3 regions of the Pseudoalteromonas sp. SR44-8 genome follow, and region 3 is predicted to be linked to each of the others. Evidence: predicted binding sites of a transcription regulator. Region 3 holds the regulator's gene; each other region holds the start of a gene.
The links. The regulator sigma-54, encoded in region 3, starts transcription at its own class of promoters, with help from an activator protein. The targets are predictions, from matches to a motif close to GTTGGCACGNNNNTNGNNT.
Positions count from the first base shown of each region.

Region 1: H5183_RS18140 (TorF family putative porin) is a predicted target of sigma-54. The motif match lies at 5,001-5,019, and genes of this name have one in related genera.
Region 2: flgB (flagellar basal body rod protein FlgB) is a predicted target of sigma-54. The motif match lies at 6,081-6,099, and genes of this name have one in related genera.

Region 1 is NZ_JACJDS010000043.1:8,812-19,114, forward strand. Features, by position in the region: gene rplX (50S ribosomal protein L24) at 1-54, opposite strand, end outside; gene rplN (50S ribosomal protein L14) at 65-433, opposite strand; gene H5183_RS18120 (AsmA family protein) at 711-2,651, opposite strand; gene H5183_RS18125 (hypothetical protein) at 2,890-3,309, shown strand; gene H5183_RS18130 (helix-turn-helix transcriptional regulator) at 3,318-3,518, shown strand; gene H5183_RS18135 (hypothetical protein) at 3,667-4,830, shown strand; gene H5183_RS18140 (TorF family putative porin) at 5,120-5,797, shown strand; gene H5183_RS18145 (aldo/keto reductase family oxidoreductase) at 5,939-6,832, opposite strand; gene H5183_RS18150 (Bor/Iss family lipoprotein) at 7,061-7,390, opposite strand; gene H5183_RS18155 (Bor family protein) at 7,387-7,701, opposite strand; gene H5183_RS18160 (hypothetical protein) at 7,894-8,082, shown strand; gene H5183_RS18165 (DUF5329 domain-containing protein) at 8,295-8,669, shown strand; gene H5183_RS18170 (M1 family aminopeptidase) at 8,725-10,303, opposite strand, start outside.
Region 2 is NZ_JACJDS010000060.1:583-10,885, forward strand. Features, by position in the region: gene H5183_RS20650 (flagellar basal body P-ring protein FlgI) at 1-638, opposite strand, end outside; gene flgH (flagellar basal body L-ring protein FlgH) at 650-1,333, opposite strand; gene flgG (flagellar basal-body rod protein FlgG) at 1,352-2,140, opposite strand; gene H5183_RS20665 (flagellar basal body rod protein FlgF) at 2,162-2,926, opposite strand; gene flgE (flagellar hook protein FlgE) at 3,086-4,453, opposite strand; gene H5183_RS20675 (flagellar hook assembly protein FlgD) at 4,509-5,189, opposite strand; gene flgC (flagellar basal body rod protein FlgC) at 5,203-5,634, opposite strand; gene flgB (flagellar basal body rod protein FlgB) at 5,637-6,047, opposite strand; gene H5183_RS20690 (protein-glutamate O-methyltransferase CheR) at 6,248-7,078, opposite strand; gene H5183_RS20695 (chemotaxis protein) at 7,099-8,031, opposite strand; gene flgA (flagellar basal body P-ring formation chaperone FlgA) at 8,173-8,880, shown strand; gene flgM (flagellar biosynthesis anti-sigma factor FlgM) at 8,959-9,273, shown strand; gene flgN (flagellar protein FlgN) at 9,266-9,697, shown strand; gene H5183_RS20715 (LPP20 family lipoprotein) at 10,175-10,303, opposite strand, start outside.
Region 3 is NZ_JACJDS010000044.1:24,346-34,648, reverse strand. Features, by position in the region: gene H5183_RS18430 (lipid asymmetry maintenance protein MlaB) at 1-256, opposite strand, end outside; gene H5183_RS18425 (phospholipid-binding protein MlaC) at 249-923, opposite strand; gene mlaD (outer membrane lipid asymmetry maintenance protein MlaD) at 930-1,478, opposite strand; gene mlaE (lipid asymmetry maintenance ABC transporter permease subunit MlaE) at 1,493-2,272, opposite strand; gene mlaF (phospholipid ABC transporter ATP-binding protein MlaF) at 2,272-3,087, opposite strand; gene H5183_RS18405 (calcium/sodium antiporter) at 3,343-4,314, shown strand; gene H5183_RS18400 (KpsF/GutQ family sugar-phosphate isomerase) at 4,340-5,311, shown strand; gene kdsC (3-deoxy-manno-octulosonate-8-phosphatase KdsC) at 5,311-5,862, shown strand; gene lptC (LPS export ABC transporter periplasmic protein LptC) at 5,859-6,413, shown strand; gene lptA (lipopolysaccharide transport periplasmic protein LptA) at 6,403-6,936, shown strand; gene lptB (LPS export ABC transporter ATP-binding protein) at 6,933-7,658, shown strand; gene H5183_RS18375 (RNA polymerase factor sigma-54) at 7,725-9,221, shown strand; gene hpf (ribosome hibernation promoting factor) at 9,250-9,537, shown strand; gene ptsN (PTS IIA-like nitrogen regulatory protein PtsN) at 9,542-9,994, shown strand; gene rapZ (RNase adapter RapZ) at 10,183-10,303, shown strand, end outside.

The sequences.
Region 1 (10,303 bases), on a different contig from region 3:
GTCTTTACCTGCTAGAACGATTACTTCGTCATCACGACGGATTTTTGCTGCCATGATTGACTCCTTACAGTACTTCTGGGGCTAGTGAAACGATTTTCATGAACTTATCATTACGAAGTTCGCGAGTCACAGGGCCGAAAATACGTGTACCAATTGGCTGCAAGTTATCATTTAAGATAACAGCCGCATTGCTGTCAAAACGGATCAAAGAACCATCTGGACGACGAACGCCTTTCTTAGTACGCACAACTACCGCGTTTTTAACATCACCTTTCTTCACTTTACCGCGAGGAATCGCTTCTTTAACAGAAACTTTAATGATGTCACCAATCGCTGCATAACGACGGTGCGAACCGCCTAAGACTTTAATACACTGCACTTTGCGAGCGCCGCTGTTATCAGCAACTTCCAGCTGAGTTTGCATTTGGATCATGTTAATGACCTCCGGTGTAGTTATTACAACTGTCTTAAATTTGTTTAAAATCAAGACATTTAGGTTAAAAACCACTCAAAAAACAATCTAGTTGTCTCCCAAGGGCGGGCAATTGTATCAGCATTGCGGGGGTAGTGGTAGGTTATTTTTTAATTAATTTAGAATAACGAGAATGGTTGTTTTGTCGATGAAACATATTTTGCTATTTTAGCATTGATTATAAAACAATCAGGGCAATTTTATGCCCTGATTGTTTTATCACCGAATAAAATCGGCATTATTTGCCAAACAAACCTTTTAACTTATCTTTAATTTTATCTTTCGCTTTTTCTTTTACTTCATCTTCTGCCGCTTTGCTTACATCTAAGCTGATGCCAACATCATGAAATGGTCCTTTGATTCGCACTGGAATTTTAAAGCCGGTACTGTCATCTTGGGTACCCTGTCCTTCGAGTGAATCGACTATACCTGTCACTAAGCGGTAGTTAACTGTCGTTGCAGGTAGATTAACATCCCCTTCACCACTAATACGTACTAATGGACTTAACAAACTCAGATCTGTGTTTTTACCTACGCCATTGGTAAAGTTAAAGCTACCCGTTAGCGCAGAGAAGTCGGTTTGCTGGGAATTATCAAAGCCAGTATCTAGTCCTTGTGATATTGCACCAAAGTTACCCTTAATTAGCTCTTTGCCTTTGCGAACCATTTCAGCAATGTTGGCGCCTTTTACTGCACCATCGGCAAATTCAAATGCTAGTTTACCCTGTAGGGCACTCATAAAGTCTTTTTGGCTCTGACCTGATGTTGCTAAGTCCCAATTGAGTGAGCCTTTGCCCATTAGCTTATCGAAGCCAGCGGCATCTGTTAGCAATGGTTGTGCATCTATTTTTTCTAACGAGAAGTTGGTGCTGATTTTGTAAGAAGCTTGTTTCGCATTAACCGTTACTGTGCCTTTACCATTACCTTCGTAGGCGGCAAACTTATCTAGGCTGATTTTTGCTACGCCTTTGTTAAGGTTTACAGTGAATTGATTAGCACCAAGTTTGATTTCATTTGCTTTTAAGCCACTTGAACGGATCACCACATTCGCATCTAAGGCATTTAAGCCACTTAAATCCATTTTTGTGTCATCCCATACAATTGGTTTGGCTGGCTCGTCACTTTTAGGTTCTGGTTTATCTGCTGGCGCTACCACCTCAGGTAAGTAAGGGTTTAAGTCCAGCATACCTAAATCGATGTCAGCATTAACGGCTAAACGCTTGCCTAAATTAAGCTCGCTTTTTCCTTTGATCTCTAATGCATCAAGAGTGGCGACTAATTCAGCTAGGTTGAACTTATCACCTTGCATACGCATTTTGCCGCTAACACTAAATGCATTAAAGGCGCTTTCTTTAGCGTTCAGCTCGACTCCCTGCCATTTAGCAATGTCTTTTACTGAATCACCACTGAGCGCTAATTGACCTTGAATATCTTTACCTTGACCGGCTATTAAGCCTTTAAACTCAACATCAACTAACTTTGAAGTGACATCAGTTGTCACATTAAATGTATCACCTTCTATTGCTTTAGCTGGGTTATCAACTGTTACATCAAGCTCAAAGCGCTCTTGCATATAAGTGATCCCACCTTTGACTTCGAGTGATTTATGCAGTGAAGGCAGTAAGATAGCCAATTCTAAATCGCTAATTTGCTGTTTAGCTCCCGTTTGACCATCTAAATAAGTAAACGACCCACCATATATAGCTACTTCACCTAATTGAATATCAAAGTTTTCAGGTAGTTTGACTGCCTCACCTGCTTGAGTTTGCTGCTCAGGTTTCGTAGCTACTGCATCAAATAACTGCCAGTTAGCTTTACCATTTTTATCTGTTTCAAGCAGAATGTTTGGTTCATTGATCACAAACTTTTCTAGTTTAAGTTCACCACCAAATAGCGAAAACCAAGGAATATGAACTGCAAGTTGCTGCATGCTTGCCATATCTGCACGTGAGCCAGTTTTCATATTGGCAAAATGCACATCTTCAAGTTCAAGCTTCAAAGAAGGAAAAACGGATAATGTTTTATCGCCTTTAATAGTTAAAGTACGCCCTGTGGTTTGCTCAACCTGCTCAGAGACTTTATTAAAAATGGCATCGGTTGGAATTAAAAACGGTGCAGCAATAATTAAAGCAACAAGCAATAATAATATGACACCAATAACTTTAAATAAGGTCTTCATGATGGTCCTTTCAAATGTGCAAATAATGTTCTTATCATAGCGGGAGTTAGCATTAAAATCATTGTGCAACGAATAAAAATGCTATTCCCTGCATTCTACATTGAATATATGAATTGTGACTGAAATATTTTGATACCTTTAGGTTACAAAAAACAACTTGACCAAATGATACCCCAAGGTTACATTGATACCTGTAGGTTACAAAAATATAAATTAACACTTTCACAGGATGGACTTTATGAAACAACAAGATATTAAAACCGAAGAAAAATTTATGAACCAAAACGCATGGTTTTCGATCTTCATGGGTATAACCTTACTAATTATTAGCGTTTACCCCATGCTTAATCACACATCAGCACCGCTGCTGTTTTTAGGAAGTGCTGCTTTTCTTGGTTCATTTTTTATGTTTGTGATCAGAGGTGGCTTTACATGGAAATTAAGTTACCGCCTGACTTATAAAGATGAGTATTTAAATACTATAGACACGATAGCCTATAAACATGTTGTACTCGCTCTGCTGTTTAGCATGGGGGCGATATATTTAGCTTCAGATAACCTTGCTGTTGATGTAACACACAGTACCATGGCCACCTTTTACTTAGCTGTTATGAGTTTGGTATATGGCTTTTCAATTTTTTGGCAAAGCCGTGATTAGGAGATAATGTGCAAAACCATATAGCTGAATTTCGCAAAGCCGCTGGGCTTTCACAGCAAGAGCTAGCCGATGCTATCGCCGTTTCACGCAAAACAATCAGCACGGTCGAAACATCACGCTTTACACCTTCAGTGATCATTGCATTGAAGATAGCTCGGCAGTTTGAAACTACTGTGGAGCAGTTATTTTCACTTGAAGAAGCAGATTAACCCCTTTAAATGCAATCTTGTGCAGATTTAACTTATCAAGATTGCATCCCCTGTATTCTCCGGTATGATGCACAGCCCTGTTGTTTTAAGACGTTTTGCGCTAAAATTAAACAACTGAAAAATGTATTTAACCGGAGTACCATCAGGCATGAAAAAATTGCTCATTTCACCTTCACAAATGGCATTAGGCGAACAAGAAGGCCATATTTATCAAAATATTCTAAAGCAGGCTTCTGAAATCAGCTTAAACCTGATGGCGGTGAAAATAGAAAATCATCCTGAAGACTTCTTAGGTTGGTGCTATGAACTACTTAATGCTAGCCGTGACCGTATTAATCATGACTTACTCGAAACCAATCAATTACCAATTTTAAAAAAGCTTAATGACTTATTAGTTTCAGCAATCAGCTTCTTACAATTGAAAACATTACGCGTAGCGCCTTGGCCTGTAGTTAGTGTATTTATAGAGCAACATAAAGATGTGTTAGCCCTTGATGAACAGTTACGCCTTGCCAACTATATAGCTGGTATTCGCGAGCAATCACTGAAAGAGATGATCCCTGAAGATTTATTAGCATTTAGTGGCAAACATACTTCTGCACTGGATCCAAGTAGTTATAATTTTGATGTCGAATGGTTTAGCTCTACTAAAAGCGCCAAAGCTTTTCACCAAATGCTTGCCGACCTGCCTGCATTATTTGATGAAGCATTAGCACATATACCTTTAGAAGGTGAAGTAACTGAAGCTGATTACCAAGAATTTGTGGTCAAATATTTAAAAGCCTTTACTGATAGCAATGAAAAGCCAACGCTTGCACCGGCAACTCGTCTATTAGCAATGCGCCGCCCAGATGTTTTTACACCAATTAATAACACCCGTTTAGATGCACTTTGTTCAGCATTGGCTATTACTAAATTAAATAATCGTGACTTTGCGCGTTATTGGCAGGATATTGTCCAAGCAGTTCATGGTATGTCTTGGTTTAAAATGGCAAGTGGTGACAGCGAGCTGGATCAACAACTTGTTGCAATCAAAGCGTTAATTCCGTGCTTCTTCTACCACGCGGACAAAAACACGCCTGAAAACTCTAACTACATCAAGTTATTGAGTAAACCAAAGCGTACAACAACCACTGGCACTAGAAAAGTGCGTCGTGGTAAAGAGTCTGCTGAAATACTTGTTGATCGCGCACTTGCTGCTGACGATATGCCTGAGCATATTCGCGCAAAGCGTGATTCAATAATCAGCGAAGTACAAAAAGGCCGTGGCGTGAACGAAACAATCAGCCTAATGCGTACTATTTTTGGTTAAACCACAGTAAAAAATACAAAAACCCGCTGCAACTGAGTTGTGCATGCGGGTTTTTTTACGCACCAATAAAGTGCGCAAGCTTCGTAAAAAACAATCTCATCCTTTCACTATAAATATTTATACCTTTGTTTATAAAGTAATTTAAATATAAATTATTGCTTTTCATTTAACTTGGCACAAGCAGTGCAATTATCCTAGTAGACAACTAAAAATAGGATCCGCAATTATAGACTGCAATCTAATTAATAATTGCGAGCCAAAAAATCAGCATAACAACAGGATACCAAACATGTTAAAACTAAAATCAGCAATTGCGATCAGCACACTTGTACTCATGGGTGCAACATCTACAGCAGCATATGCAGAAGTAACAGCCAATGCCGCAGCAACTTCAAACTACTTATGGCGTGGTCAAGAACAAACCGGTGGTGATGCTGCAATTTCAGGTGGTATTGATTATGCCAACGAATCAGGTTTTTATGCTGGTACTTGGGCTTCAAATGCAAGCTGGGCCGATGAAATGACCTACGAGCTTGATCTCTATGCTGGTTTTGGTGGCGATATTAATGAAAATATGAGCTACGACGTTGGCTACATCTATTACGCTTACCCTGATGCAGCTTCTGGCGCAGACGCTGATTTTTCTGAAATTTACGGTAGCATCAGTATGGGTGGCTTTAGCTTTGGCGCATCAGTTCTTGCAACTTCAGCCGCAAGCGGTGATGGCACAGACTTTGGTGATTCGTTATACCTGACTGCAGATTACGGTTTCGCAGTTGGTACTAATGGCACTGAAATGGCTTTACACTTAGGTCACTACTCTGGTGATTTTATTGGTGATGACGATATCATCGACTACGGCGTATCTATCTCTAAAGATGGCTTCACTTTTGGTCTATCTGATACCGATATGGATGACAGTGATATTAAGGCTTACGTTGCTTTTTCAATGGACTTTAGCCTATAAAAAGAATGTGTTACTTGCTGCAACACTAAGGGCCGTAAGGCCCTTTCTCGATCTTGGTAAGCGGTAAAAGCGACTAAGTTCAGATTTTATGTCAAGACTTACCCTAAACTCAGACTGCTTATAGCTTAAAACTTACAACTCCTATGGCACACTGTGCCCTGTTGAACCTTGCCAAATACGATACCATTGTTCACGACTGAGTTTTAACTGCTTAGCGGCAACAGCTGATTCAACTCGTGTAATATTACCTGTACCCAGTACCACTGATGGGCTGCTTGGGTGCATTAATAACCATGCATATACGACTTGATCTATTGAACTTGCACCTATTTCACTGCCTACTTGTTCGAGTACATGACGCAGGCGAATCGCTTTTTCATCATTTTCTGCAAAAATGCGACCGCCAGCCAAAGGTGACCAACACATAGGTTTAATATCAAGTAACTGACATTGGTCTAAACTACCATCATCAAGTGCTTGCATTTCATACGGTGAAAATTCAATTTGATTGGTCACCAATTCAAAATCAAGACGCGACTGCAATAAACTTAGTTGTGATGGCGTAAAGTTTGATACACCAAAATCGAGTACATCACCATTTTGCTTAAGAGTAGTGAATGCCTCAGCTACTTCGTCTGCATTCATCAAATAATCAGGGCGATGAATAAGTAATGCATCTAATCTATCGGTATTAAAATGCTTTAACGATTGCTGTGCTGAGCTAATAATATGTGCGGCACTCGAATCGTAATGATTAGCTTGGCCTGCTAATCCTAAGCTTGCAAAAGCAGGTTTAATACCACACTTGGTAATAATTCTAATCTCATCTCGAATACTTGGCTTTAAAGCCAAGGTTTTACCAAACTCTGCTTCACAGCCATATCCACCGTAAATGTCAGCGTGATCGGTGTGCCTTACGCCAGCTTCAATTGCTTGCTCGAGAAAAGCTAAACACTGTTGTGGAGTAATTTGCCAATCTAATAATCGCCAAAACCCTAGTACTAGTTCGTCAATTTTACGCTCTGCGTTGTTCATTATTATCTCTCAACTATTTGGTGCACGATGCTAAAAAATGCCAGCCTCTATACGAATGGACTATATTCTACTAACTTAATATACTTTTAATAGAGAGAAGAAGATAATATATCCAGCATAGAAAAAGCACCCATTAAAAGTGAGTGCGATGCTAACTATATGATTGAGTTAAATAAGGTTAAGGTACTTAACTAGTACAACTTTAACATGATCTTTGATTATTAAAAATTACTGCACTTTATACGGTACCTGTGCACAACTCACCTCAACTGTTTTTGGGTACCAAATAGGCCCAACTTCGTTAACAACCAGTTCTGCTAAGCCATTAGTAAATGATTTATAAGTGTGCACACTTTGCCATTGCGGATCAGGGCAAATCTCAGATAAATCAACCGCATTCGAGCCCTCATAAAGAGCGGCGGCAAAGTTGTGATGCCATTGCTCACTTTTATGGTTTTCAGCTAAGTCATCATATTCACCGTTATCAAAATGAATATTAGTACACCCCGCTAACACGACAATAAATACAATAGTGAACAACCCTGTTAACTTTTTCATATTCCAACTCCTTCGCTACCTTGCTCCTGACACCAGACTTTAATTGTGTGTGGTGCATAAATACCTAACGTGACTAACCCTAGCGCACCATCGGTAAATGTTTGTTGTGATTGCATTTGCACCACAGTTTGATCGCCACATACCTTTTTTACATCAACACGCTGCTCACCAACCAGTCCCCACATAAAAAATGGACGGCTATCTTGATAAGTTGGTTTTGAGCTAAGTTTAGCCATTTTTTGTGGTTGGATTGTTACAGCTGAACACCCTCCAAGCACAATAAATAACAAACTTATTAAAAAAATTCGCATAACTTAATCCTGATTAATTTAGTGGTGCAGAGTGTAAAATGAATGCCTACTAAAAAAAGTAAGAAACTGTATTGAAAATGTAGAAACAAACTGTATTCATTAGCTTGGCAAGCTTTTTTAGGAACTTTTTCTTATTTAGAGCACCTAAAATGCAGTAACATTCTTTTTAGTCAAATTGCTTTAAGGTCATTGATGCAGATAAAATCATTTTCTTTTATTGCTATTGTAGCAATTGCCATTGCTTTGCTAAGCATCACAGCATTGGCCACAGCACCATTGTCAGACGAATATAAAGGCGTTACTGAAACAGCTCATACACTCACGCAAGATGTAACAACATCAAGGACCGATTATTTTTGCAGGGGAACTCAATGCATGTAGTGATGCAAGGCAAAAGGTAGCTATTACCGCACTTTATAAGCTTGGTTTCTCAAAAACGCTTTATATTGATGATAAACGGACAAATGCTTTTGGTCTTGCGCTTTAACAAATATAGCCCCGCGGTGTGACCGTTAATACAACCCGTGTGCCACAACAACAAAGCTCAGATCACAATCCTATAATGGTAAATTTACACCTAAATGAGGCTATAGATGAAACACTTACCCCATAATATATACGTTTTTATAGCGTGCCTTTTACTGTGCGTTAGTCGGCTAAGTGTTGCAGCAAGCGCAGATCAGGAAGTCAGTCACTTAATTAGTTTTATTAAGCAAAGTAAAGCAACGTTTATTCGAAATGGCGATGAACATAACAGTGAAGAAGCGGCTGAGCATTTAGCCATGAAATACCGAAAAGCCAAACGCTATGCAAAAACCGCTGATGATTTTATTGACAACCTTGCCAGCAAAAGTTCATGGAGTGGTAAAGCCTATACGGTTATTTTACCTGATAGTAGCACATTAACCGCTAGCAAATGGTTAACTGATGAATTAGCCCGTTTTAGAGCAATAGAAAAGCCGCAATAAATGCGGCTTTTCACCTTGTGAAAGTGGATATAAACCAAGTCTCAGCTAACGAACTCTAAAACTTAGCCAAGTTATCAACACTATCTTTATCAATTAACTTAACAAAAGGATCAACCCCTGCGAAAAGCGGCTTTTCTTTCACTTTTAGTTCAATGGTGTTAGTGCCGGTTACTAACCGATGCTTTTGTGAATAAATCACAAAATCTTCAGCTAGTAGGTTTTCAGGATCATCGTTAAATAATGCAATATCAATCATTTCATCAAGTGGTTGCTCTGCTTCTTCACCTTGACCATCGGCACGCTTTTTAGCGGCCTCGACAGTTAGAGTGACCGTGTACAAGCCATCACTATCAGCCTCATCAGATACTTTCGCTTCTTTCATTGTCAGCTCATATAAAGTGATATACATAAACTGATCATCAATGAACGCTTGCTCTGCGGGAGTCGCGTCACGTTTCAAATAACTAAGTAAATCTAACGTGGTCGGGTAAGGATTACTTTGATATTTAAAGTCACTAACAAACTCTTTTAAAATGCTGTTTAAACGCTCCTCACCAAACAAATCATGCATGGCCATCATCACCACTGAACCTTTTTGGTAATAAATATGCGCTTGGCTTTCTACTTTATACAGCGGCATTTCTTGATACGCTTCAACTGAGCGACCTTGCAAATACTTATCAAGTTCATACTTTAAGAATTTACGTAGCTTTTGCTCACCGTATTTTTTCTTAAGTACCATAATTGCGCTGTATTGCGATAAACTTTCTGACAATACTGCAGCACCTTGCACATTAGCTCCGGTAACCTGATGCCCCCACCACTGGTGAGCCACCTCATGAGCAGTAACATAGTAAGGCACATCAATCTTAGTACTGTCTCGGTTATCTGTAATAAAGCCTATTTGCTCTGAATAAGGTACAGTATTAGCAAAGCTTTGTGCAAATGACTCATAACCAGGGAACTCAATAATACGCATTTGCTTATGTTGATAAGGACCAAACTCCGCAGAAAAATAATCAATTGAATCAGTAACCGACTCAATCATACGATCCACGTTCCACGTATGGTCTTGATGGTAATAGACTTCAACATTTACTCCATTATGCGTTATTTTTTTAGACTCTAAACGAGCGGATAAAATGGCATAAAAGTTTATTATTGGTGAATCCATTTCATAACGGAACGTGCGTCGTCCGTCAGTCACTGTTTCACTTTTTAAATAACCTGGTGCAATTGCAAATTGCGACTCATCAGTAGTAATGGTTGCAGCAAAGTTGATAAAACCACCATTCGCGCCAAACATGCTTTGTTTGTAATACTGAGTGTCTTCAAGTTTATTAGCACGCTGTAGCTCAGGTAAGCCACGTTTACGACGCTCATGTTTATCCGTTAATTGATAACTGTCGTTATAACCAAAGCGCGGGAATAAGCGCCAATTATCAATAAAGGTGCCATTAGCAACAAGCTTAGTATCGGTGTTGCTATCGGCAAAACCTTGGTGGCTGCGCTCGACTGAAATCTCACCTTTGCGCACTTCACCAGGCATTAATGGCTGAGTAAATTCAAACCACGCTGAGTTATAGTCAGGCAATTGTTCAGTGATGTCCCCTCCGGCAATTTTAACACTCCAC
Region 2 (10,303 bases), on a different contig from region 3:
GCACTGTCTGGGCCGATAAGTTCATTAATAGTTTGCTCTAAACGTTTAGCGGTAGTGAAATCTGGACGATTTAAATTAAAGGTTATGTAATCACCTTGCATAAAAGGACTTTTAATTGCCCGTTCAACCGTTGCGCCATTAGGAATACGCCCTACCGTAGGCGTGTTCATTACGATCTTACTACCATCGGCTCCTTCAACACCTAATCCACCAACAATTAAGCTACCTTGTGCGATAGCATAAGTATTCCCATCAACCCCTTTTAGAAAGGTTTGTAGTAATGTTCCGCCACGTAAGCTACCCGCACTACCTATTGACGATACAGTAATATCGATTGTCTGCCCTGGCTTCCTAAATGCAGGTAACTCAGCATGCACAGCAACCGCAGCTACATTTTTGATTTTGGGTTTTAAATTCGATGCCATGGTAATACCAAAACTATTTAGCATGGCTTTAAAGCTTTGTTCAGTAAAACGACTTTGCTCACCGGTGCCAGGTAAACCAACCACGAGACCATAACCAACCAGCTGGTTTGAGCGAACGCCTTCAACCATTGAGACATCTTTAATACGTTCAGCGCTTGCACTAAAGTGCCAACTTAATAAACATATACACAGCAACGCTTTCAAGCTATTCATATCAACATCCTTTAAAAAGGGAACAGAGAGCTGGTGAAGAATCGAGTTAACCACCCTGCCGTTTGAGTCTCTTGCATTTGCCCTTTACCAGAATATTGAATCCGAGCATTCGCGATTCTATTAGAGGTCACAGTATTATCTGCAGTAACATCTTGTGGGCGCACAAGTCCTTCCAGACGAATAAATTCTTCGCCGGTGTTTAAAGTCAGCCATTTTTCACCACGGATCACTAAATTACCATTAGGTAATACACGCATAACATTCACGGAAATATCACCAAATAAACTATTAGATTGGTTTGACTTAGTATCACCTTTGAATTTTGCACCGCTGCCCACACCAAACTGAATACTATCACCACCAATATTAACCGGTAGTCCGCCTAACCCAATGACAGGGTCTAAGCTGGCATCACTTTGTTTATCCGTTTCAGTTTTAGCTGCTTTTGATGATTGCGTCGATTCTTGCAGCTTAACTGTAATAATATCTCCAGTACGTAAGGCTTTTTTATCTGAATATAAATCATTTGATAAATTACTATCAAACAATGAGCCTGTCGGCACGATTTGCTCTGCGGCAGGCTCTGGATACATGGGAGCATAGTATGGATCATCTTGAACCACGCTGTGGTTTTGAGTTGTCATACAACCACTCAATATAAATGCACCCGTTAAGACTATAGATAAATTACGCATAACTTTGCTCCGAATTAATTAAAGTTGCTGACTGATATAACTCATCATTTCATCAACCGCTGAAATCACTTTTGAATTCATTTCATAGATCCGTTGAGTTTCAATCAGGTTAACTAATTCTTCAGTTACATTTACGTTAGAGGTTTCAAGTGCACCTTGCACAACAGTGCCTAATCCTTCTAGGCCAGGGTTACCTTGCACAGGTGCGCCACTGACTGCCGTTTCGGTATATAAGTTTTGACCTACAGGCTCTAGACCTGATGGATTGATAAAATCACTGATCGTTAACTGACCTATTACCACATTCTCTGGCTGCCCTGAGATACGTACTGATACCTCTCCATCTTGCGATACAGTAATGGACTGTGCGTCATCAGGTACATTCATTTCTGGCTGTACGGGAAAACCAGCGCCGGCAGTAACAATACGGCCGTCTTCATCCGTGGTAAATTGACCATTTCGAGAGTAAGCGATATTGCCATCAGGCTGTAAAACTTCAAAAAAACCGGGCCCTGATATCATCCAATCCAATGAATTTTCGGTGGTTAACATATTGCCTTGAGAAAAGTTTTTCTGATTAGCAACCACTTTGGTACCAGCACCAAGCATTAAACCTGAGGGCATTTCAGTATCTTGTGATGAACGTCCACCCGGCTGATTAATATTTTGATAAAGTAAATCTTCAAACACAGCACGGCTTTTCTTATAACCAACGGTACTGGCATTGGCTAAATTATTTGAGATAACCGAAATGTCAGTTTGTTGGGCATCAAGCCCCGTTTTACTTATCCACAATGCAGGATTCATATTAATATCCTCTCAATAAAGTTAAACAATACGCAGCAATTGAGTTTGACGTTCGTCAATTTCTTCAGCCGTTTTCATTAACTTAACTTGTAATTCAAATTGGCGTTGATGGTTTATCATATCTACCATCTCGTGTACCGGATTCACATTTGACATTTCCAAAGTGCCACTCATCACTTTCACATCATTAGAGATGTCACAAAATCCACATATATCATTATCCAGTAATTCAGGCTTTGGCCGAAATAAGCCATCATTACCTTTTTCAAGCTCTGAATTATTTGCCTTGATCACCTTCAAACGATCAACAACTTCTAAAAAGTTAGCTGGAGCTCCTTGCGGGCGAACTTGGATAGAGCCATCTTCACTAAATTCAATTTTCTCCACTGGCAATGGCAAAATAATTGGTCCACCTTCGCCAATAACTTGACGCCCGTGACTGGTGATCAAAGCGCCGTCAGGAGTGATATTCAACGTACCGACTTTTGTATATGCCTCATTACCTGAAGCATCTTGCACCGTAAGCCATCCTTTATCGCTCATAGCAATATCTAGATCACGTCCAGTCTCAACAATACCGCCGGAAGTCATATTGGAACCAGGCCGCTCTTGCATGGTAAATACACGTGTCGGCAGGCCTTCGCCAAAAGCTTGCATCGAACGCGCTTGTGCGAAGTCAGCTTTAAAACCTGTGGTATTGGCATTTGCTAAATTATTTGCTTTAAGCTCTAGGCCCCGCAAACTTTGCTTAGCTCCAGACGCTGCAATGTAGACCATCTTGTCCATAACATCGACTCACGTTAAAAATCTATAACATGACAAATGCAAGATAAGTGCCACAATAAACTGACGTGATAAGTTACAAAAAATAATCAATCGCAAATAAAAAAGGCTGCTAATAAATAGCAGCCTAGGTGTCGGATTATAAAAAATATTAGAACGAGATTAGCGGATCTGCAAAATAGCTTGCTGTAGTGTTGAATTCACTTCAAGCGCACGTGAGTTTGCTTGGAAGTTACGCTGTGCACTGATCAAATCTACGAGTTCATTCGTTAAATTCACGTTTGATTGCTCAAGCGCTGTAGAGTTAATGGAACCTAAAGTACCAGAACCTGGTTCGCCAGCGATTGGCTCACCAGACGTCAAACTTTTTTTCCAACCTGTATCACCAGCTTGTTGTAAGCCTTGTGAGTTAGAAAAGCGCACCATCGCTACTTGCCCTAAGAATGAGGTATCTCCATTACTGTATGAAGCGACAATCTTACCATCACTACCAATATCAATACCGGCTAAACGTCCAACAGTAGCACCATCTTGCTCAAGTGCTTTAACTTCAAAACGACTAGCATATTGAGTCGGGACTTTATTATCGGTGGCCGCTTCATCGCGCCAATTAACAGTAACATTTTCAGGGAAGCTGGCACCATTTGTTAATAAATCAGATAGCCCTACTGCCGCACCAGCACCGCTTGGAATTGCTAATGGATTGAATGTGTTATCTGTATTCGCGACACCATCTGTGTTTAATGGCTTACCACTAGAATCAAACTGAAAGGTTGATAATGGTGTGTAAGGAGGAGCAGTCTCTTCAACACCTGCAGGGCTAAATGGCTTTTCATCTAAGGTCGCATAAGTTTGCCACTCATTGTCATTACCCGTTACTGTAGAATTTGTTTTAACAAAGAAAAACTGTAAAACATGCGGCTCACCTAACGAGTCGTATACTGTTGTTGATGTTGAGCTATTATATGATGCGCTCGTTGTAGGATCAAAAGTAGTTATTGACGGCGAGGTTGCACGCGAGTCTAAGTTAAACGAAGAGTAAACATTCGTCGTAGCTCGCGGTGATCCTGATGAATCAGGGATCTGTAACGCTGATGACGTGCTTAAACTTACCGATGTTGTATCACCTGTAGCTTCATCAACAGGAAAACCCTGCAAGTAATTGCCTTTAGCATCAACAATAAAGTTATCTTTATTAAGTTTAAATGCGCCTGCACGCGAATAAGTAAAATCTTGTGCCCCTAAATCTTGGCTCATGGCAAAGTAACCTTCACCTGTGATAGCTAAATCTAATGAGTTTTGAGTGAACTTTAGTGAACCTTGGTGAAACTGTTGTGCCACCATAGTTGTCTGTACACCATCACCATTTTTTGTCTTGCCTGAACTAAATACCGAAGATGCGTATACATCAGCAAATTCAGCACGTGACTCTTTAAAGCCTACCGTATTTACGTTAGCAATATTATTTGCTGTTACATCTAAGTCTTTTTGTGCGGCAGCAATGCCAGTTAATGCAATATTGAAGCTCATAATTCACCTCTAATCTGTCAATGTTTAGCCTGTGGCTAACTAATAATTAAAATTTTTACGCGATTTCTGCAACGTCAGCTAGCCTAACCGCACCTTCTTTAGTGTTTATAATAATGCCGTTTGCACCATTAATATTAACACTCTCGATATTCTTAAAAGTAGCTATAGGTAAAGCCGTGTACTCACCATTTAACTGCCCTTCAGCTTTAATTTTATATTCACCTGGTGGTAAACGTTCTTTATTATCATTCATGCCGTCCCACTCGAAACGGACAGCGCCCGCTGATTGCGCACCTAAATCAATACTACGCACCAACTGACCAGATGAATCTTCAATTCGTAGAAATAAGTTTTCTACAGGCTCTTCTGCAACCACGGTTCCTTTAGCGCTACCAACATCGTTTAGGTCTAATGTATTAGACTCTAGTAATGCTTGTTTACCCACTAAAGTCGATGCTTGTAGTGCTGAGTTAGATGTCATCGATGCGGCTAATGACTGAAAATTACTATTAAGGTTTGAGATACCTTCAGCCATGGTGAAACTTGTCATCTGCGCGATCATTTGATCATTGTCAGCTGGTTTGCTGGGATCTTGAAACGACAGTTGCTGTGTTAACAATGAGAAGAAATCTTCTTGGGTTAACGCATCACTTTTCTTATCACTGCTAACCTGTTTATCTTGCCACTTAATCGAATCTAAATAAGTTGACGATGTGCTGCTGATATCGTTACTCATAATCTTTCCTCAATTACCGCTGCCCAAGCAACAGTGTTTTACTTAACATTTGCTTCGCTGCATCAGCAACTTGCACATTGGTTTGATAAGAGCGTGAGGCAGAAATCATATTAGCCATTTCTTCAACGACATTAACGTTAGGTTTGTAGATATAACCGTTTTCATCCGCACTAGGATGATTAGGGTTATATTCAATTTGTAATGGTTTATTACTCTCTACAATACCTAACACTTTAACGCCAACAGACGACCCCTGAACATTACCGCTTGATTCTGATGCTTTCATCAGTTCAGCTGCAAAAACAGGGTGGCGCGCCCGGTAAGTTTTGTCTTGGCTTGAGCTAATGCTATTAGCATTTGAAATATTACTCGCGGTTGTGTTCAAACGCACATTTTGCGCACTCATACCACTACCTGAAATATCAAAAACGTTATATAAACTCATGCTTAGGCTCCTTGACTACCGAGGGCTTTTTTAAGGCCTTTAATTTTACTACTCATAAATTGCAGGCTTGCCTGATACTCTAATGAGTTCTTTGTATACAAGTTTCGTTCCACTTGTATATCAACCGAGTTGCCATCACCTGTATCTGCTTGATTTGGCGAGCGAAACATTTCACTATTACCAACATAACGACTGCCACCGGCAATGTGGTTTGGGTTAGTTGTTACCATGTTATTGCCGCCTTGTTGGTGGCTTTTTGCCGCTTTCAATGCTGAGGCAAAGTCGATGTCTTTCGCTTTATAGCCCGGCGTATCAGCATTAGCGATATTGGTTGCTAATAACTCAGCACGTTGCGAACGGATCAACATTGCATGAGGATGAACCCCAAATGCTTTATCAAAACTGATAGCCATAACCATCTCCAAAAAATTGACTTAAGATGATTAATGCAAAAGTTGAGCCAATTAGGTTGATGTTTTATGGTTCGTTTAATCATTTGATTTAAAAAGAAAAACGATGTGGAGCCACATCGTTTTATAGTATTCAAGATTCGGTTTTACCACCGATGAGATTTGAGTAACTTGTGTTTTAGCGCGTTAAATACGCTGGTAAGCTATTTCTTTTGATAAATAATACCTGGATTACAGCGTACCATGTCAAATTCGTCACTTAACCCTGACATAGACTCTGATGCGCCTAAAAATAAATACCCTTTAGGATTTAGTGCTTGAGCAAACTGAGCAATAATTTTGGCTTTAACCTCTGGTGCGAAATAAATCAGCACGTTGCGGCAAAAAATAATATCAAACTTGCCCATTAGCGCGTATGAATCTAATAAGTTAAGATGTCTAAAACTCACTAATTTTTTTATTGAGTCGTTTACTTGCGCCATGCCGTTGCCACTATCTTTAAAGAACTTTTTCCTGCGCTCTACCGACAGCCCTCTAGCTAGAGCAAGGGAGTCATATTCTGCATGCTTACACATATCTAACATAGTATTAGAAATATCAGTGCCGATTATCTGCGCGCCCATTTTTAATACACCCGGCTGTTTAGCTTGAAACTCAGCAACCGACATAGCAATAGAATATGGCTCTTGTCCAGAGGAACTTGCCGCAGACCAAATTTTCAACGGACGACGTAACTCTTTATGTTCCGGAAATAACTTACTTTGCAATAGTTCAAACGGGTATTGATCCCGAAACCATAAAGTTTCATTGGTCGTCATAGCATCAACGACTGCGGCACGTAACTGCCGCTCATGCGGACTCAGTGTTTTACTAACCAATTGTGACAATGATTCAACATTAAAACGAACCATTAGCGGAGCAAGCCTGCTTTTGACTAAATAAAGCTTATTATCTCCCAGAACAATGCCACATTGTTGCTCTAAAAAAGAGCGAAACTGATCGTACTCGCTTTGCTGTAAATGCTTATTTTCCAAAGTAACACCGCCTTTTCAAATTAGTCACAATGAACCCATTTTTTCACTGCTGTAGCTAACTCATCCGGATTGAACTTAGCTATAAAGTCATCAGCACCCACTTTTTCAATCATCGCTTGATTGAATACACCACTGAGCGATGTATGTAAAATAACATGTAAGGGGGCTAACTTTGGATCTGCTTTTATTTCAGCGGTTAGGGTATAACCATCCATTTCTGGCATTTCAACATCAGAAATCAACAATCCTACTCGCTCGGTAATATCATGCTTACAATCAAGTGCAGCAATCTCACGAAGGCGTATTAATGCTTCTTTACCATTTTTAGCCAGCTCTGTTTGCACGCCTAACGGCTCTAATGCACGTTTGACTTGATTACGAGCAACGGCAGAGTCATCGGCAATAAACACAATGCGCTCACCTAAGTCTTTTTGAATTTCACCATCATTAGCTATTGCAGCACTGACTTCGGTATTCACCGGGCAAATTTCGTTTAATATTTTTTCTACATCAAGAATTTCGACTAACTCGTTTTCAATTTCTGTCACTGCAGTTAAATATGAATATCTGCCAGCTCCTGACGGTGGCGGCATTATTTTTTCCCAATTCATATTAACAATTCGCTCAACGCCACCAACCAAAAACCCTTGTACGGAACGGTTATATTCAGCAATGATTATAAAACTATCTTTAATATTTTCGATCGCAGGACCACCCACGGCCATCGATAAATCGATAACAGAAATAGTTTGCCCGCGTATATGTGCGACACCTCTTATATACGCATTTGACTTTGGCATGTTTGTCAAAGGAGGGCATTGCAGTACTTCTCTCACTTTAAACACATTGATGCCAAAGCGCTGCCGCCCTCTTAGCTTGAATAATAATAATTCAAGACGGTTTTGCCCAACCAATTGAGTGCGTTGGTTAACTGAGTCTAAAATGCCTGCCATTTCAATCTCCTGAAGAAAGCGAATAAGAACGGAACAATAATTGCTTTCTTTCTGTAAAGCTACATAACTACACGGGAGCGTCTGTTTATTGACGCTAAATATTTATACCCTGTTTTCAACCATAAGCATAGTCGAAACATTATGAGTTTGTTAAAAAAAAGCCGAAGATACAGTGTTTTTTATTTTCTTGCTAGCTTATGCCTAGTAACTCCACTGTATGCGCAAACATATAGCAAAGAACAATTGCAAGAACTTGCTGTATCTCATGTCTATGATCAACTAGACCCTAATACTGCCGATGATAAGGAACTCAACGCCTTAACATTGGATAGCCGGATCCCAGATCGTGGCTGCAACAGCGACCTTGCATTTAATATTCCTACTGAGCCGCCATTTAATCGCCAAATAACCGTACAAATAAAATGTGATGACCTAAATGGTTGGAGTCAATATGTTCATGTACGTATGATTGAACTATCCCCTGTGATTATAGCCACTGAAAATTTAAGTCGGGGTGAAGTTATCGAACCCCATCATTTACGTTTGATTATGAAACCAAAACATTTCGTAAGAGCACAGTACTTACAAGATGAAGAACTGTTGATTGGTAGCCGCAGCAAACGCAATATCCGCAGTGGTTACCCTGTTGCTTTAAATCAAATCTGTATGGTCTGCAAAGGGGATAATGTCACTATTTTCGCAATAATTCGAGGATTGAAAATAAAAACTTCCGGTTTAGCCCTAGAAGATGGTACTTTAGGGGAGCAAGTAAAAGTTAAAAATGCAAAATCAGGGAAAGTTTTAAATGCCCGTGTTGACGGTGTTGAGTCTGTGCAGGTAATTATTTAAACTTTCGTATTTATGCTAAAGTTTCTAGCATGGTTGCCGATAACAAGGCATGTGTTGGATAATGTATAGGTTGAAATCATGGTAAGCCAAGTAAATAAAGGTCAGCAACAGGCTAATGTGTTGACCAATGCAAAACAGCAAAAAGTTGATTTACAAAACAATAATGCTAATACTGCGCAAGCAACTACGCCAAAAGCGACTGCTGATTCAGTAAGCTTAACACCACAAGCGCAACAGTTAAAATCTTTGCAAGACAAAGCACAGCAGTCTTCTGGTTTTGATAGCAACAAAGTGGCTGAGCTAAAAAAAGCAATTACTGAAGGTAAATATCAGATTGATGCTGAAAAGTTAGCAAAAAATATCGCTGCATTTGAGTTTGATGTGTATGGCTGATCACAACAGTCTGATCAGTTCTAAACTTGTTATGCAGCTAAATTGCTTAACATCCCTTGCTGATATCTTAGAAGATGAATTAACCGCTATAGCTTCCCGTCGTGGTGAGGGTCTAAAAGATGTCGCGAAACAAAAACTCGCCTTTTTGAGTCAAATTCAAACTTTAGACAAAGAGCTCAAAACCTTACTTGCAAATAATGACGTTGAATCTGACGAAGTGACAAACTTAATTAGTGATGTGCGTAAATTATTAGAGTCATGTAAAAAGAAAAATGATGTTAATGCTCATGCAGCCCACCATGCACAATTAACCGTCAAACAATTAAAAGACATTTTAATTGGTGTGCCAACCTCTACAACATATGACCAAGGTGGTAGTGTTGTTCACGGTAACAGTAAAATCGTCCATAACTTAAAAGCATAACCCCTTCTTGAGCCTCACCTGTGCCTACTTCTGATTAATTGATCTACCCTGCATTTATAACTACCTTTCGCTAGATACTTTTATTGCCAGTTTGATTCTGTGACTGAACCAACATCGTTTGCCAATTTCGTGCTACCGCTACGCGCGTTGGTCCAAATTGCAGGTTCATTTTTTCTAAAAAGACATTAAACTGGATGGGGAGACGATCGGCAAAAACCACACTGGTAACTAATATAAACAATAGCGCAAAATGCAGTAACGGGCATCGCAAAAGCACGCAGCCAAAGTGTAAAACGCTCACTGACGCGACCATAAGCATATTAATAAAAACCGAGTTATTTTTTTACGTGCCACAAGCTTTATTCAATAAAAAACATTAAATAAAGCATAGCACTGAAGTATTCACTGTGAGATATTTTAGCGTGTATTTTGTTAGTTACTAACGTAAATAACAACGAATTTATTAGATCAAGCGTTTTAGTAATAAGTTACTTTTTTAACTTCGCGTGGTTTAATTTCACCTATGTATAAATCATGCACCCGCTTCATATCAAGTTGTAACTCAGTGGCATAGGTATCACCTACGGCATAGGTTTTAATTACTTG
Region 3 (10,303 bases):
ACTTTTGCAGTTGTTCAGGAATATTTTGCAATTCAAGGTGAATACCTTGCTGCTTTAATTCTGCGAAAGAGTGAATTAACCAAGCTAAGCCCGCCGTGTCAACCCTAGACACCTCAGAAAGGTCAAAATACCAGTTTTTATGGTTACTTTGTGAGTTTTTATTCAGAAGTCGTTCAGCGGAAATTGAATTTCGAGTCAATTCACCACTGACTCGATAGTGCTGTTCGTCAAGCTGAGTAACCGTTACTTTACTCATTACCGCCGTCACCTCTAAATTGCACTGGCAACTTACTTTTCTGTTCAAGTAGGTCACTTACATGGTTAATACCTTGCTGGCGCAAAATGCCTTGAAATTCACTTTGCTTGGCATCTAATAAACTAATGCCTTCGGCAACCATGTCATAAGCACGCCATTCGCCATCGCGATCTTCACGTACTTTAAAATCAATTTTAATTTCCGGCTTGCCTGGCTCGACAATTTTGGTTTTCACTAATACTAGGTCTTGTCCTGTAAACTCTTTGCTTGCACCAAACTCTACTTTTTGGTTGGTGTATTGCGTAAACACACCAGCATAAGTAGCGATTAAGTATTCTTGAAACACATCAATAAAGTGTTTAATATCCTCAACTGCTTGTTTTTGCTCGGCAGGATCTTTAATCGCACGTACTTTTGATACATGACTTCCTAATACACGCAGTGCAGCATATTTATAATCAATGTAAGGCATCAACTCTTCTTTGACAATAACCCGTAGGTGCTCCTTATCTTTTTCGATTAAAGGCTGGTCACGAGTAATACGTTGAAAAGTATTATCAGATACTTGGCGGACCATTTTATATGGGTCTGTTAAATTGACCGCATCGCTTGCTACGCTAATGGCACTGAAAGTCAGCGCAACTACCATTAAAAATTTCTTAAACATGATTACTTACTCGCCGCCTTGATTGAATAAAAATTGCCCGATTAACTCTTCAAGCACCAATGCTGATTTCGTGTCAGTGATATAGTCGCCATCATTTAAGGCTTTGCTCTCAACACCAAATAACTCGTCTAACCCTAAGTTTTTATCATCACTCGTTACCGCAACACCTAAACACGCTTGTTCAGCTGATTTTGGGGCAATAACAGGGTTAATCCCCAAGTATTGCTCACCGAGAATGCCTGATGTCAGGATTGAAACTGAGCTGGTATCTGAAAAACGACATTGATATTGCGCATCAATCGTCATATCAACAACTGGCACAAATTCTTGTGGGTGAATTGAAATTCCCTCAACTCGACCAACCACTACACCACCTACTTTAATCGGCGCACGTGTTTTTAATGAACCAATGTTTTCAAACTTGGCTTTCAATAAGTAGGTTTCGCCGTTGCCGCTGATCCCTGCATTGGCAACTTTTAACGCCAACATAGCAAAAGCTGCTATGCCTAGCGCAACAAAAAAACCAACTAAAATTTCTAATTTCCGTGAATTCATTATCTATACCTTTATTAGCTAGTAAACATTACCGCTGTCAAAATAAAATCAAACCCTAAAACAGCCAAAGATGAGTGTACAACTGTCTCTGTTGTTGCTTTACTGATCCCTTCAGAGGTCGGTATACAATCGTAGCCTTTATAAAGCGCAATCCATGTAACCACGATGGCAAATACAAAACTCTTGATCATGCCATTTAAAATATCTTGCTGGAATGACACTTGTGACTGCATGATTGACCAAAAACTCCCCGTATCAACACCCAACCAATCAACCCCCACTAAATGAGCACCAATAATTGCAACTGCTGAAAATATCAACGCCAGTAATGGCATACTGATAAAGCCCGCCCAAAAGCGTGGCGCGATAATACGTTTAAGAGGGTCAATAGCCATCATTTCAAGACTTGATAACTGCTCAGTCGCTTTCATTAAACCTATTTCTGCGGTTAATGCACTACCAGCTCGCCCGGCAAACAATAATGCAGTAACAACAGGGCCTAACTCTCTAAGTAAACTCAATGCTACTAATGGGCCTAAGCTATCCTCTGCACCATAACCAACTAGTACGGTGTAGCCTTGCAACGCCAACACCATACCAATGAATAAGCCCGACACCATGATAATCAATAGTGACTGCGAGCCGACCATATATAATTGCCGTATTAAAAGCGGCGTGCCTTTTCTAAAATTAGGCAAACTCCACAACGCACCTATCAACATCTGAGTAGAGCGACCAAGTGCAGCAAACCGTCCTAACGTTTTATGACCTAGCATTTGCAAAAAATCAAACATCAGCGGCGCCCTCCCAGTAATTCTTCTTGATAAGGTTGAGCAGGAAAATGAAACGGCACTGGGCCATCAGATAATCCTTTTAAGAACTGCTGAACTAGGGCCGATTCATGATTACGCATTTCATCCGGTGTACCGCTACCAATAACGCCTTGATCGGCAATAATGATAACGTGATCGGCAATACTCATTACTTCTGTTACATCGTGAGTTACGATTAATGATGATAACCCAAGCACTTGATTAAGCGACTTAATCAACTTAACCAACACTCCCATGGAGATAGGGTCTTGGCCTGCAAATGGCTCATCATACATAATTAATTCAGGATCAAGCGCGATTGAACGCGCTAATGCAGCACGACGTGCCATACCACCTGACAGCTCAGAAGGCATTAGATCTTGTGCGCCACGCAAGCCAACAGCTTGTAATTTCATTAGCACCACAAGGCGAATTAAATCTTCACTTAGACGAGTGTGCTCACGCAGCGGAAAAGCGATATTGTCAAACACTGACATATCGGTAAATAATGCGCCGCTTTGAAACAACATACTCATTTTGGTTCGCGCCGCATAAAGCTCTTTGCGCGACATGGTAGGAATGTTATTACCTTCGAATAAAATAGTGCCGCTATCTGGTTTTAATTGGCCACCAATTAAACGCAACATGGTGGTTTTACCAATTCCGCTTGGCCCCATAATTGCCGTAATTTTTCCTTTAGGGACACTAAAGCTCATATTTTTATATATACAGCGATTGCCCCTAGAAAAGCTTACATCCTTGATTTCTACTATTGGTTGCGACAAGTCGCTCTCCATTACTATTTTCACTAGTTCACCTATTTTAAGCGTTTTTACACCAAGATGGAAAAAACAAATCGTAAAATTTTGTAATATTCTATGTAATAGCGCTGCAAAGCTTACAGCCGTTGGCTTAACCGTCGCTTAAATAATTTTTCTCAGTCCAAATCAGTCCATAATCTAACAAGCTTCGCAGATTCTTTTATTTATACTTTCAGGTTGGCTTTTGTTACTATTTGCAGCCATCTCATTTTGAATAATTGGCGTAACGTAATGGTGACTTCTTTTGTCATTTTAATTCTCGGATTTGCAGCTCTCGTTTGGAGTGCAGATCGCTTTGTATATGGTGCTGCGGCACTGGCAAAAAATTTCGGTGTTCCTACTCTTATTGTTGGTTTAACAGTTGTTGCTATGGGCTCGTCAGCCCCTGAAATGATGGTCTCAGCATCAGCTGCGCTTGCAGGTAAAACTGACACTGCCGTGGGTAATGCCGTTGGCTCAAATATCACTAATATTTTACTTGTTTTAGGTATTACCGCGCTATTGCGCCCACTATCAGTATCATCAATGACATTAAAACGCGAAATGCCGCTTGTGCTGCTAGTGTCAATCGCCGCCTGGTATATATTTTCGGATAACTACTTTTCATTTGCTGAGGGCGTTGCATTAATCATAGGCTTTGTGGTCTTTATTGCGGGCTTAGTTATTATTTCTATTCGCGCTAAAAACCAAGCTGATGACCCATTTGTAAGTGAAGCCTGTGAAGACGTACCAGATAACGTGCCCACCAAATCGGCTTTATTTTGGTTAATTATTGGTATGATATTACTGCCTGTCAGCTCACATTTTTTAGTTGGCTCAGCAGTTGATATAGCCAAATACTTTGGCCTAAGTGATTTAGTAATAGGGTTAACCATTATTGCTATTGGCACCAGTCTGCCTGAGCTGGCAGCCTGTATTGCTGGGGTATTAAAAAACGAAGATGATTTAGCACTGGGTAATATTGTTGGTTCAAATATCTTTAACATTTTAGCTGTGTTACCACTGGCTGGGATTATCAACCCTTCGATTATTGATCCTTCAGCTGCAAACCGTGATGCCTTAATAATGATTGGTGCCACCATAGCCCTTATTGCTATGTCATTGAGTTTTAGAGGCACAAGACGCATTAATAGAGTTGAAGGTGGCCTGTTATTGGTCGCGTTTTTAATTTATCAAGGTTATATTTTCAGCCAAGTTGCTTAATGCTAGCCACAAAATGGATAACACAATGACGCAGTTAAATTTTATTGAACAAGGTAAGCGGGTGCTAGAAATAGAGCGCCAAGCGCTGCTTGATATAACCCAATACCTAGACGAAAACTTTAATCAAGCTTGCCAATTGATGTATCAATGTCACGGTAGGATCATAGTAGTCGGTATGGGGAAATCAGGGCATATTGGTAATAAAATTGCTGCAACACTGGCAAGCACTGGCACGCCTGCGTTTTTTGTCCATCCGGGTGAAGCAAGTCATGGTGATTTAGGGATGATCACTCGTGATGACGTGGTTATGCTTATTTCTAACTCAGGCGAAACCAGCGAAGTACTGAATATTATTCCGGTTATTAAACGTATTGGCGCAAAAATGATCGCCATGACAGGTAACCCTGAATCATCAATGGCAAATTGGGCTGATGCTCATGTATGCATCAAAGTAAGTCAAGAGGCCTGCCCATTAGGACTCGCCCCGACTGCGAGCACGACTGCAACGCTTGCGATGGGTGATGCAATAGCCGTTGCTCTGTTAGAAACCCGAGGCTTTACTGCCGATGACTTTGCGCTATCGCATCCTGGGGGAAGCTTAGGCAAACGTTTACTATTGTGTTTAAAAGATATTATGCACAGTGGCCCAGCAACGCCTATGATCAATGATAAGCAATGTATCAAAGATGCATTAATCGAAATGTCGGCCAAGGGCTTAGGTATGACGGCCATTGTTGATGACACAGGGCAACTTGCAGGGCTTTTTACTGACGGTGATTTACGCCGAATTTTAGAGCAACGAATAGATATTCATAGCACTTTGATAAGCACTGTCATGACCCGCTCTTGCACTACAGCAACCGCGGATATGCTTGCCGCCGAGGCACTCAATATTATGGAGAATAAGCGTATCAATGGCTTAATTGTAGTTGATGATAAACACCACCCTATTGGTGCTCTTAATATGCAAGATTTGCTCAAAGCAGGAGTTTTATAATGCAGTTTGCTGACTTATATCAGCCACTTTCAGATGATGCGAGCGAGCGAGCACAAAAAATCAAACTCCTGATCTGTGATATCGATGGGGTGTTTTCAGATGGCCGCATTTATCTTGGCAATCAAGGTGAAGAACTCAAAGCGTTTAATACTAAAGATGGTTTTGGTATCAAAGCACTGATCAATAGCGGTTTTGAAGTTGCCGTGATCACCGGTCGTCATTCACAGATAGTTCAGCAACGGATGACTAGCCTGACAGTACCGCATATTTACCAAGGTCAAGAAAACAAGTTGCAAGCTTATCAACAGCTCAAAGATAAATTGCAGTTAAGCGATGAACAAATCGCTTACATAGGCGATGACGGACCTGACTTGCCGGTAATGGAATTAGTTGGTTTTGCGGTGGCAGTAAATGATGCTCACCCTTTGATCAAGCGAGTTTCACATTATACAACCATGCTCCCTGGTGGTTTTGGAGCTGTGCGTGAACTCACTGATTTATTAATGCTCGAAAATGGTAAATCATTAACCAGCGAAGGCACAAGCTCATGAATAGTGCGCGTTTAATATTATGCGTATTATTTGTCGGCTGTATGGTATGGCTGTGGTATCCGTATTTTTATCAAAGCACTGCCATAAAACAAAACCAAGAAGATATAATAGCAAAACCTGATTATACTGCGGTGGCATTAAAACAAACCGCGTTTGATGAACAAGGTAAAATTAGCCACAAAGTAACAGCTGCAAAAATGGAACTTTACCAACAGTTAGGGTTTACTTACTTTGAACAACCTATTTTTACACTCTATAATCAACAGCAAACGTGGCAAATTAATGCCGATGAAGCCACCCTATATGAAAATCATCAATTAATTTTAGAAGGTAATGTGGTTGCTAAAAACCTGACCAATAATGCCATGATTGAACATATAAACGCAGATAATATTCAGGTTGATATTGAACTACAAACCATGAGTTCAGAACAACCAGTTGAATTAATCGGACCAAATTTAAAGATCACTGGGCGCGGCCTCCATGCCGACTTAAAAGCCGAAGTGGTAGAACTAATTAACCATACGCGAACCATATATTATGACCAATAAATTTGCTCACTTGCTTGTGATACCAAGCTTATTCATTGCCTTTGCAAGCTTTGCTGAAAATACGGCACCACCTGCGGATCAAGTCTCTATCAGTGCTGAAAAGCAGCTTGCCCAACTGAAAGATAATATCGGTATTTTTGAAAAAAATGTCGAAATCATTCATGGTAACCGCCGTATCAAAGCGGATCGACTTGAAGTCCATAAGCGCGAAGATTTAGGCAATAACAAACAATTGCTTGTTGCAACTGGTAACCCTGCTTACTTTGAAGAAAAACAAACTGATGGCACAATAATGAGCGCCAGTGCTGATGAAGTCCGTTACGATGTCGCCAAGCGCTATTTAACGTTAATTGGTAATGCACAAGTCACTCAAGCAGGTCAAAAAATTAATGCCAAAAGCATTACCTATGATATGGACCAACAGCTGATCAGTGCTGAAAAAGGCGCAAGCTCAAACGATCGCGTACACACTATTTTGGTACCTGTTGACAGTAAAAAAGACAAACCTAAAGGGCAGCCATGAGTATATTAAAAGCTGAATTTTTAGCAAAAAGCTATAAAGGTCGCCAAGTTGTAAAAAGCGTGGGTTTAGAAGTTAGCGCAGGCAGCATTGTTGGCTTACTGGGTCCTAATGGCGCAGGTAAAACCACCACTTTTTATATGATTGTGGGTTTAGTACCTAGCGACAAAGGTAAAATAAGTATTGATGATAATGACATCACTTTACTGCCAATGCACAGTCGCGCACGGTTAGGGATTGGCTACTTACCACAAGAATCATCCATCTTTCGTAAGTTAACTGTTTATCAAAACCTGATGGCTATTTTAGAAACTCGTAAAGAGCTGAATAAACAAGCCAGAGAAGAAGCACTAGACAGCTTACTTGATGAGTTTAGCATTCAACATATTCGCGACAGCCAAGGTATGGCATTATCTGGTGGTGAACGTCGTCGAGTTGAAATTGCACGCGCTTTAGCCGCAAATCCAAAATTTATCTTACTTGATGAGCCTTTTGCTGGCGTTGATCCTATTTCAGTGTTAGATATAAAGAAGATTATTGAACACCTTAAAAACCGTGGTATTGGCGTACTTATTACCGACCACAATGTACGAGAAACCCTTGATGTTTGTGAAAAAGCCTACATAGTTTCTCATGGGGAGTTAATTGCATCAGGTACCCCTGAGCATGTACTTGCCGACCAAACAGTCCGCGATGTTTACCTGGGCGAGCAATTTAGGCTATAAAGCCACGCTCGGCTAAGTATCTGCTAGACTTAACGATGATAACAATAAAAGGATTGTTAGAGATACATGAGGCAATCACTCCAGCTGCGCATGGGCCAGCAACTTACAATGACACCACAGCTGCAACAAGCAATTCGCTTATTGCAACTCAGTACATTGGATCTCCAGCAAGAAATTCAAGAAGCACTCGACAGCAATCCATTGTTAGAGCTAGAAGAGCATGAATATTCAGACGACACGGCTGGTAAAAACGAACAAAAACAAGATAACGATGACTTAACCGTTAGTGCATCAGCAGACAACAAGCCCAGCGAATATGAACAAGAAAGTAGCGAAGCATTAAGTAAAGAGACTTTAAGTGACGAAATGGCTATGGACGTCACCTGGGACGAATACATGAGTGCTGCGCCAAATACGTCATCCGGCCCAATGCCTGAAGATGAGTCAATTTATCAAGGTGCTTCAACTGAAACCCTGCACGAATATCTGATGTGGCAATTACAGCTCACACCTTTTAGTCCAACCGATGAAGCTATTGCCATTGCGATTGTTGAAGCTGTTGACGATTCAGGTATTTTAACCTTGAGCTGCGAAGACATCGCAGAGAGCTTAAATCAAGGTAATAACGAAGAAGAAATCGAACTAGACGAAGTGCAAGCAGTGTTAAAACGCATTCAGTTATTTGACCCTGTTGGTATTGCTGCGCGCAGCCTACAAGAATGTTTATGTATTCAATTAAATCAATTTGATCCTGCAACTCCTTGGATTAGCGAGACTAAAATGATTTTAACTGATCATATCGATTTATTAGCTAGTCGTGACTATCGCACTTTGATGAAAAAGACTAAGCTTAAAGAAGATGAGCTGAAAGAAGTAATGACACTGATCCACAGCCTTAACCCAAAGCCTGCGGATACTATAGTACGCGAAGAGTCAGAGTATGTTATACCTGATGTCTCGGTGAAAAAAATTAAAGGTCGCTGGGTGGTTGAACTTAATCCAGACAGCATGCCAAAAATTAGAGTGAACAGCCAATATGCGGCAATGTCACGCTCAGTAAAATCAAGCACTGACAGCCAATTTATACGCTCGCATTTGCAAGAAGCTAAATGGTTTATTAAAAGCCTAGAAAGTCGTAACGAGACGTTACTCAAAGTAACTAACTGCATTGTAAAACAACAGCAGGGATTCTTTGAGCATGGCCCTGAAGCAATGCGACCTATGGTACTAAACGACGTTGCTGAAATGGTTGAGATGCACGAATCAACAATCTCTCGCGTAACGACACAAAAGTACATGCATACCCCCCGTGGTATTTTTGAGTTAAAGTATTTTTTCTCAAGTCATGTAAGCACTGAGAACGGCGGCGAATGCTCTTCGACAGCTATTCGAGCATTGATCAGAAAATTGATCAGTGCAGAAAACTCAGCGAAACCATTGAGTGATAGTAAGATTGCAGATATATTGGCAGAGCAAGGTATCAAAGTAGCTAGACGGACTATTGCAAAATACCGCGAGTCGCTGGCTATTCCACCGTCAAATCAACGTAAAAGTTTGATTTAAGGCGTAAAATCACAAGAGGAAAATGCTTATGCAACTAAATTTAACTGGTCGTCACGTAGAAATTACTGATTCATTAAGAGACTATGTAAACAATAAGTTTGCCAAGCTTGAAAGGCATTTTGATCATATCAACAATGTCCATGTTATTCTTGATGTAGAAAAACTAAGCCAAAAAGCAGAGGCCACATTACATGTCAGTGGCGCTGAATTATTTGCCTCGACTGAGCACCAAGACATGTATGCAGCTATTGACGGACTAATCGATAAACTTGATCGTCAAGTAATTAAACACAAAGAGAAGCACGCTCGACACTAACACTATGAAATTAAGCTCACTTATTTGTCAGGACTGCAGTAAAGCTGCGGTCCTTTTTAATAGCAAAAAACGGATCATTGAATTTATAAGCCAATTGGCTCATGAACAACTCCCTCAGCTATCACAACAAGAAATCCTCAACGCACTACTATCGAGAGAAAAACTAGGTAGTACCGGTATTGGTCGTGGTATTGCTATCCCTCATGGCCGTATGAGTGGTGTTGAAAACCCGCTAGCAATAATTTTAGTGAGTGAATCACCGGTTGATTTTGATGCGATTGATAATCGCCCAGTTGATATATTTGTAGCCCTCATCGTACCAGATGGTGACAGCCAACTTCATTTGAAGACGTTAGCCACAATTGCTGATAAACTCAATAACAAAGATTTTTGTAAACAACTACGTAGCGCAAAAACAGACCAAGATTTGTATCATGTAATTGCAGCTCAATCGTAGTCATACCAATTGTATTGTATTGAATTAGAGAGTAATTATTGCAACAGGAAAATAGCTCTAGAACAAGGTGGAAATTATGAGATATAGTTGTTCTATATAAATAATTTTAAACAAAGTTAGTGGGTTATTTAACAAGCAAGAATGAGCATGTTTTTAATAAAATTGGTATTAAATGAAGGAGAATTTACATGGAGTTAATCATCATCAGTGGGCGTTCTGGCTCAGGTAAATCTGTTGCTTTACGTGTAGTAGAAGATCTTGGCTATTATTGTGTAGATAATATTCCAGTTAACTTATTACCGTCATTAG